Linked DNA regions of Hahella chejuensis KCTC 2396. Each later gene encodes a partner of the first gene's protein in a complex. Links are inferred from orthologs where the notes say so. Each region holds a gene or a part of one and is shown in the gene's direction. Other genes may lie near its edges.

Evidence for each region.
Region 2: the proteins of sdhA (region 1) and HCH_RS08105 are in contact, whole or in part, in a crystal structure (PDB 6C12), measured with the Escherichia coli proteins. The link is inferred for Hahella chejuensis KCTC 2396 from one-to-one orthologs.

What each region holds. Positions count from the first base shown.
Region 1 is NC_007645.1:4,882,246-4,885,432, reverse strand. The notes cover bases 59-2,920. They hold sdhA (succinate dehydrogenase flavoprotein subunit), read left to right. Parts: upstream 59-534; coding sequence 535-2,307; downstream 2,308-2,920. Other genes in these bases: HCH_RS21290 (succinate dehydrogenase iron-sulfur subunit), read left to right, coding at 2,329-2,920; sdhD (succinate dehydrogenase, hydrophobic membrane anchor protein), read left to right, coding at 184-531; sdhC (succinate dehydrogenase, cytochrome b556 subunit), read left to right, coding at 59-190. Also shown: more of sdhC, read left to right, coding at 1-58; more of HCH_RS21290, read left to right, coding at 2,921-3,033. UniProt on the Escherichia coli protein: Two distinct, membrane-bound, FAD-containing enzymes are responsible for the catalysis of fumarate and succinate interconversion; the fumarate reductase is used in anaerobic growth, and the succinate dehydrogenase is used in aerobic growth.
Region 2 is NC_007645.1:1,811,966-1,815,060, reverse strand. What follows is about bases 267-3,036. They hold HCH_RS08105 (succinate dehydrogenase assembly factor 2), read left to right. Parts: upstream 267-1,406; coding sequence 1,407-1,667; downstream 1,668-3,036. Other genes in these bases: HCH_RS08095 (YgfZ/GcvT domain-containing protein), read left to right, coding at 2,092-3,036; HCH_RS08100 (protein YgfX), read left to right, coding at 1,645-2,076; nadB (L-aspartate oxidase), read left to right, coding at 267-1,293. In the rest of the region: more of nadB, read left to right, coding at 1-266; more of HCH_RS08095, read left to right, coding at 3,037-3,084. UniProt on the Escherichia coli protein: An FAD assembly protein, which accelerates covalent attachment of the cofactor into other proteins.

The sequences.
Region 1 (3,187 bases):
CAGTTTTCTTGCAAAACTAATTCTCTGGGGCATTCTTGCCGCATTGTTCTATCACTTCGTTGCTGGCATCAAGCACCTCATCATGGATGCTGGGATCGGTGAAACCCTGAAGGGCGGGCAGATCGCAGCGAAGGTTGTGATAGCCGTGTCTGTTGTGCTCATTCTGTTGGCGGGAGTTTGGATATGGTAACCAGCGTCACCAATTTAGGCCGTAGCGGCGCATATGATTGGATGGTGCAGCGGGTCTCCGCTGTGGTGTTGGCTCTTTATACTGCATTTATGGTTGGCGTCCTGGTGTTTACGCCGGATCTGACCTATGAAGTATGGAGCGCACTGTTCGCCAAGACTTGGATGAGAATTTTCTCCCTGGCTGCGCTGGTGGCGCTTGGCGCCCATGCGTGGATAGGTTTGTGGACGATTACCACTGACTACATGAAAAACGGCGTGATCCGTTTCGTTGCGCAAGCAGCGTGCGGAACTATCATGTTTGTTTACTTCATCTGGGGCGTGCAAATTTTGTGGGGGCTGTAATCCATGTCTAAACTTAGAACTCTCTCTTACGATGCGATCGTAATTGGCGGCGGCGGCGCCGGGATGCGCGCGGCGCTGCAATTGACGGAGTCCGGCGTTAAAACCGCTTGTATCACCAAAGTATTCCCAACTCGTTCTCACACTGTTTCCGCTCAGGGCGGGATCACCTGCGCGATCGCCAGTTCGGACCCAAATGACGACTGGCGTTGGCACATGTACGACACAGTCAAGGGGTCGGACTATATTGGCGACCAGGATGCAATCGAATATATGTGTTCGGTAGGTCCTCAAGCTGTATTTGAGCTGGAGCACATGGGGCTGCCATTCTCCCGTACGGAGACTGGACGTATCTATCAGCGTCCTTTTGGCGGTCAGTCCAAAGATTTCGGTAAGGGCGGCCAGGCCGCCCGCACCTGCGCGGCGGCGGACCGTACTGGTCACGCACTGCTGCACACTCTGTATCAAGGCAACTTGCGCGGCGGCACTACCTTTTTAAATGAATGGTACGCAGTGGACTTGGTGAAAAACCAGTCAGGCGCGGTAGTCGGCGTAACGGCTATCTGTATTGAAACCGGCGAAACCGTATACGTGAAAGCCAAGGCGACAGTTTTGGCTACCGGCGGCGCAGGCCGTATCTACGCATCCACTACTAACGCATTAATCAATACTGGCGATGGCGTTGGTATGGCTCTTCGCGCAGGCTTCCCGGCGCAAGACATGGAAATGTGGCAGTTCCACCCGACCGGTATCGCCGGCGCAGGCGTATTGGTGACGGAAGGTTGTCGCGGTGAAGGCGGTTATCTGATTAATGGCGAAGGCGAGCGTTTCATGGAGCGCTATGCGCCGAACGCAAAAGACCTGGCGGGTCGTGACGTTGTCGCCCGTTCCATGATTATGGAAATTCTTGAAGGTCGCGGTTGCGGTCCCAACAAAGACCACGTGTTGCTGAAACTGGATCATCTGGGTGAAGAGACGCTGCACTTGCGTTTGCCAGGCATCGTGGAGCTGTCTAAAACTTTCGCTCACGTAGATCCTGCTAAAGAGCCGATTCCTGTTGTGCCGACCTGTCACTACATGATGGGCGGTATCCCGACCAATATTGGCGGTCAGGCACTGACCCAGGACGCAAATGGCAACGACATCGTCATCGATGGTCTGTTCGCCTGCGGCGAAGTCGCATGCGTATCCGTACACGGCGCCAACCGCCTGGGCGGCAACTCGCTGTTGGATTTGGTTGTATTTGGTCGCGCAGCGGGGCTTCACATCGAGAAGATGTTGAAAGACGGCTATGGCGTGGATGACGCATCCGAATCAGATATTGATGCAACTATGGCGCGTCTGGACAGATTGAATAGCGGCGCCGGCTCCGAAAAAGTGGCGGAAGTACGTAAAGACTTGCAGAACACCATGCAGCTATATTTCGGTGTATTCCGTGATGGCGAAAGCATGCAGAAAGGTCTGAAGTTGCTGGAAGAGCTGGGCGGTCGTGTGAAGAACACGGTTCTTGAAGATAAGAGTATGGCGTTCAACACCGCTCGTATCGAAGCTTTAGAGCTGGATAACCTGTACGAAGTCGCTTATGCGACGGCTGTTGCGGCTGAAGAAAGAAAGGAAAGCCGCGGAGCGCACGCCCGTAACGACTACACTGAACGGGACGACGACAATTGGCTGAAGCACTCTCTTTACTTCCCTGTAGACAAGCGGGTAAGCAAGCGGGAAGTGAACTTCGCGCCGAAAATTGTGGAGCCATTTCCTCCGAAAGCTCGTAGTTACTAGTGTCGTTGGGGAGACAGAGTTATGTTGGTAAGCATCTATCGTTATAATCCGGAAGTTGACGAAGCTCCCTACATGCAGGATGTGGAGCTGGAAGTCCCTGCGGGCAAGGACCTTATGGTTCTCGACGTGCTGGGACTGATGAAAGAAAAAGACCCGACCCTGGCGTACCGTCGCTCATGCCGTGAGGGCGTGTGCGGTTCGGACGGCATGAATATGAACGGCAAGAACGGCTTGGCCTGTATCACCCCTCTTTCTCAGGTGGTGAAGAACAACAAGCTGGTATTGCGGCCATTGCCAGGGTTGCCGGTTATTCGCGACTTGGTTGTGGATATGGCGATTTTCTACAAGCAGTACGAGAAAATTAAGCCATTCCTGGTGAATGACAATCCGCCTCCTGCGATAGAGCGATTGCAGTCACCCGAAGAGCGTGAAAAGCTGGACGGCCTGTATGAATGTATTCTATGTGCGTGCTGTTCTACTTCATGCCCGTCGTTCTGGTGGAACCCAGATAAGTTCGTTGGTCCCGCAGGCTTGTTGCAGGCATACAGATTCCTGGTCGACAGTCGCGACACTTCTACCGAAGAAAGATTGGCGAATCTCGACGACCCGTTCAGCGTATTCCGCTGCCGGGGAATCATGAATTGCGTAAGTGTTTGTCCGAAAGGCCTGAACCCAACCAGAGCCATCGGCCACATACGCAATATGCTCTTACAGCGTGCTACTTAAAACTATAATTTAAAAAATTACACTGTTACGGTCGTTGCTGAATTAGCTGTCTATACTAAGAAGCTAATAGCGCGCACGTGTTGCAGAACACGCGCGCGACATAAACAAACTGAACTGGTAGGAAATCCACTCCCTCCATCAATTGGACGGGGTG
Region 2 (3,095 bases), 3.1 Mb from region 1 along the record:
GAATCCACACAGAAATACCACCTTACCAAGGAAGGCGGACATAGCCATCGCCGAATTGTTCACGCCGCAGACGCCACCGGCCGTGCAGTATCAGGCTCACTGGCCGATCGCGCCCGTGAAAAAGCCAATATTGAAATATTCGAAGACCGCGTCGGCATCGACCTGATCACCCATAGCAAATTGTTTCTTCCCGGAAACCGCTGTGTCGGCGCCTATGTGCTGAACAAGAAAACCAGTCATGTGGAGTTGTTCCGCGCCAAATTTGTGGTGCTCGCCACGGGCGGCGCCAGCAAAGTCTATCTCTATACCAGCAATCCTGACGTGGCGACAGGCGACGGCATCGCGATGGCCTGGCGCGCAGGCTGTCGCATGGGCAACATGGAGTTCAATCAATTTCACCCGACTTGCCTTTATCACCCCCAGGCGAAATCCTTTCTGATAACAGAGGCTGTTCGCGGCGAGGGCGGCAAGCTTTTACTGCCCAACGGCAAGCGCTTCATGGCTCAGTTTGACGAGCGCGAAGAACTCGCCCCACGTGATGTCGTCGCCCGCGCCATCGACCACGAAATGAAGCGTCTCGGCGCAGACTGCCTGTACCTGGACATCAGCCATAAAGACAAAGATTTCATCCTCGGGCACTTCCCCACAGTGCATCAACGCTGCCTGTCTTACGGCATTGATATCACTAAAGAACCTATTCCCGTGGTTCCCGCCGCCCACTACACCTGTGGAGGAGTGGTTACCGACAGCGCCGGCCGCACGGACCTGAACTCTCTTTACGCCGTAGGTGAAACCGCCTTTACCGGACTCCACGGAGCCAACCGCATGGCCAGCAACTCCTTGCTGGAGTGTCTGGTGTTTGGGAAATCCTGCGCCGAGGACATCGTCAGCCGTATCGCACACACGCCTGCGCCGCCGCCCGCTCCTTCCTGGGACGAAAGTCAGGTAACAGATTCTGACGAAGACGTTGTGATCTCACATAACTGGGACGAGCTGCGCCGCTTCATGTGGGACTATGTCGGCATCGTGCGAACCAACAAACGCCTGCAACGCGCCAAGCATCGCGTAGACTTATTGCATCAGGAAATCCGCGAGTATTACAGCAACTACAAGGTATCCAATGACCTGCTTGAACTGCGTAATCTGGTGACGGTCGCAGACCTGATTATCTGCTCGGCGATTCAGCGCAAAGAAAGCCGCGGCCTGCATTACACTCTAGATTACCCTCACCCGCTCAAAACGCCGGAAAACACGATTTTAACCCCCGTTAACTTTCCCGCTGAACCCTGGTGAGCGATGACAGGGCGTTCTGATAAGGTTTCACGCCGCCATGGGTGGCGGCGAAAGCCTGGGACCGTTATCATGCAGCCAGAACGACGGCCCCCGGGCAACATACAGAGGCGCAAATGACTGAAGATGTAGAATACAAGCGTTTATTCTGGCACAGCCGACGCGGAATGCTGGAGCTGGACGTACTGCTGGTTCCCTTTCTCAAGGAAGCCTACCCTGAACTCCCTGACGAAGACAAAGCGCGCTACCGTATGCTCTTAGAGTGTGAAGATACAGATATGTTCCAGTGGTTTATGCAAAAGTCCACGCCGGAAGATCCTGATCTGGCGCGCATCGTTAAAATCATCTTAGACCGTGTTCAACCAAGCTACGATTGAGCTGCGGCCATCGCTACAATTGACGCTCTTCTTTACCGTCTTTTTCGGCCTGATTGGCGCAGTGCTGTTGGCTCTGACGATGCCGAGCTGGCTAAAGCTTTCTTTGAGCGCCCTGTTAGGCGCTCATTTTGTCTTCACCGTCGGCCAGTATGCTCTGTTAGCCTGGCCGACAAGTGTGATAAAAATCCGCTATGAAAAAAACAGCGATGAAGACGTGAAAGTAAGGCTGTTCAAACGCAATCAACGCGAGCTGGAGACACGCCTGCACGGAGACACTTGCGTCACCCCCATTATCACTCTGCTGGTCTGCCGCACAGGCTGGCGGGACTTGGTGTTTCTCGTCCGGGACAATTGCGATCCGGATGCATTTCGTCGTTTTCGAGTTTGTTTACGCTTCGCCAGGAATTAAGGGAGATCCATTTATATGACGTCCTTTTGGAACGCCTTCGCCAAACCAGCAAACACTCTGGCGCCCCAGGAGAGTGACGGCGCCTTGCATCTCCACAGACTGACCAATGTCGCCTTACTGGAAATAAAAGGGCCCGACGCCGTCAAATTCATGCAGGGGCAATTTACCTGCGACATTCAGGAAATCACCATCAGTCATTCATCACTGGCCGCCTGCTGCACTCCCAAAGGCCGCATGGTCGCATTATTCCGCATAGCGCAAGCCAAGCCAGACTGCTATTTGTTGAGACTTCCCGTAGAGGTGGCGCAAAGTTTTCTCGCTCACCTTAATAAGTACAAGGTGTTTTATAAGTGCACCGTCACGTTACTGGAGGATTGGGGCGTAATAGGATTAAGTGGAGATCTGGATTCGCTGCCTTCCCTCTCTTCCGCAGTTCCTACATCAGCAGACTCCTGCCAGACCAGCGATGGCCTGCTGCTTATTCGCCCTCCAGGCAACCTCTCCCGGATGGAATGCTGGCTAGATAGCGCCCAGGCGTCAAAGCTACTGCCGGATCTGGATAATCAATGCGCCGCCGGCGCCGTCGAGGACTGGGAGCGCCTGGAAGTGCTTTCAGGATTGGGAGAGGTTTACCCGCAAACCCTGGATGAGTTTATCCCGCAAATGCTGAATCTGCAGGCGCTCGGCGCCATCAGCTTCAAAAAGGGCTGCTATACGGGACAAGAAATCGTCGCCCGCATGCAGTACCTCGGCACGCTAAAGAAGCGCATGTTCTTGCTCTCTTCTGAAACAATAACCCCCGCCCCCGGCTCAGCAATTATCGACGAAACAGGCGCTCGTATTGGTTCAGTCGTGCGCAGCGCCCAAGGACAAACTCTCGCCGTACTGGACAAGTCAGCCGCCGACGGCAAAGTCCTGCGTCTGGAGGAGTCTCCAACTACCGCACTGCAAGTACTTGAGCTTCCCTACGCCATTGAAGAAGTTAGCAACACAAAGAAAAAGCTCTGACATAATCCTAC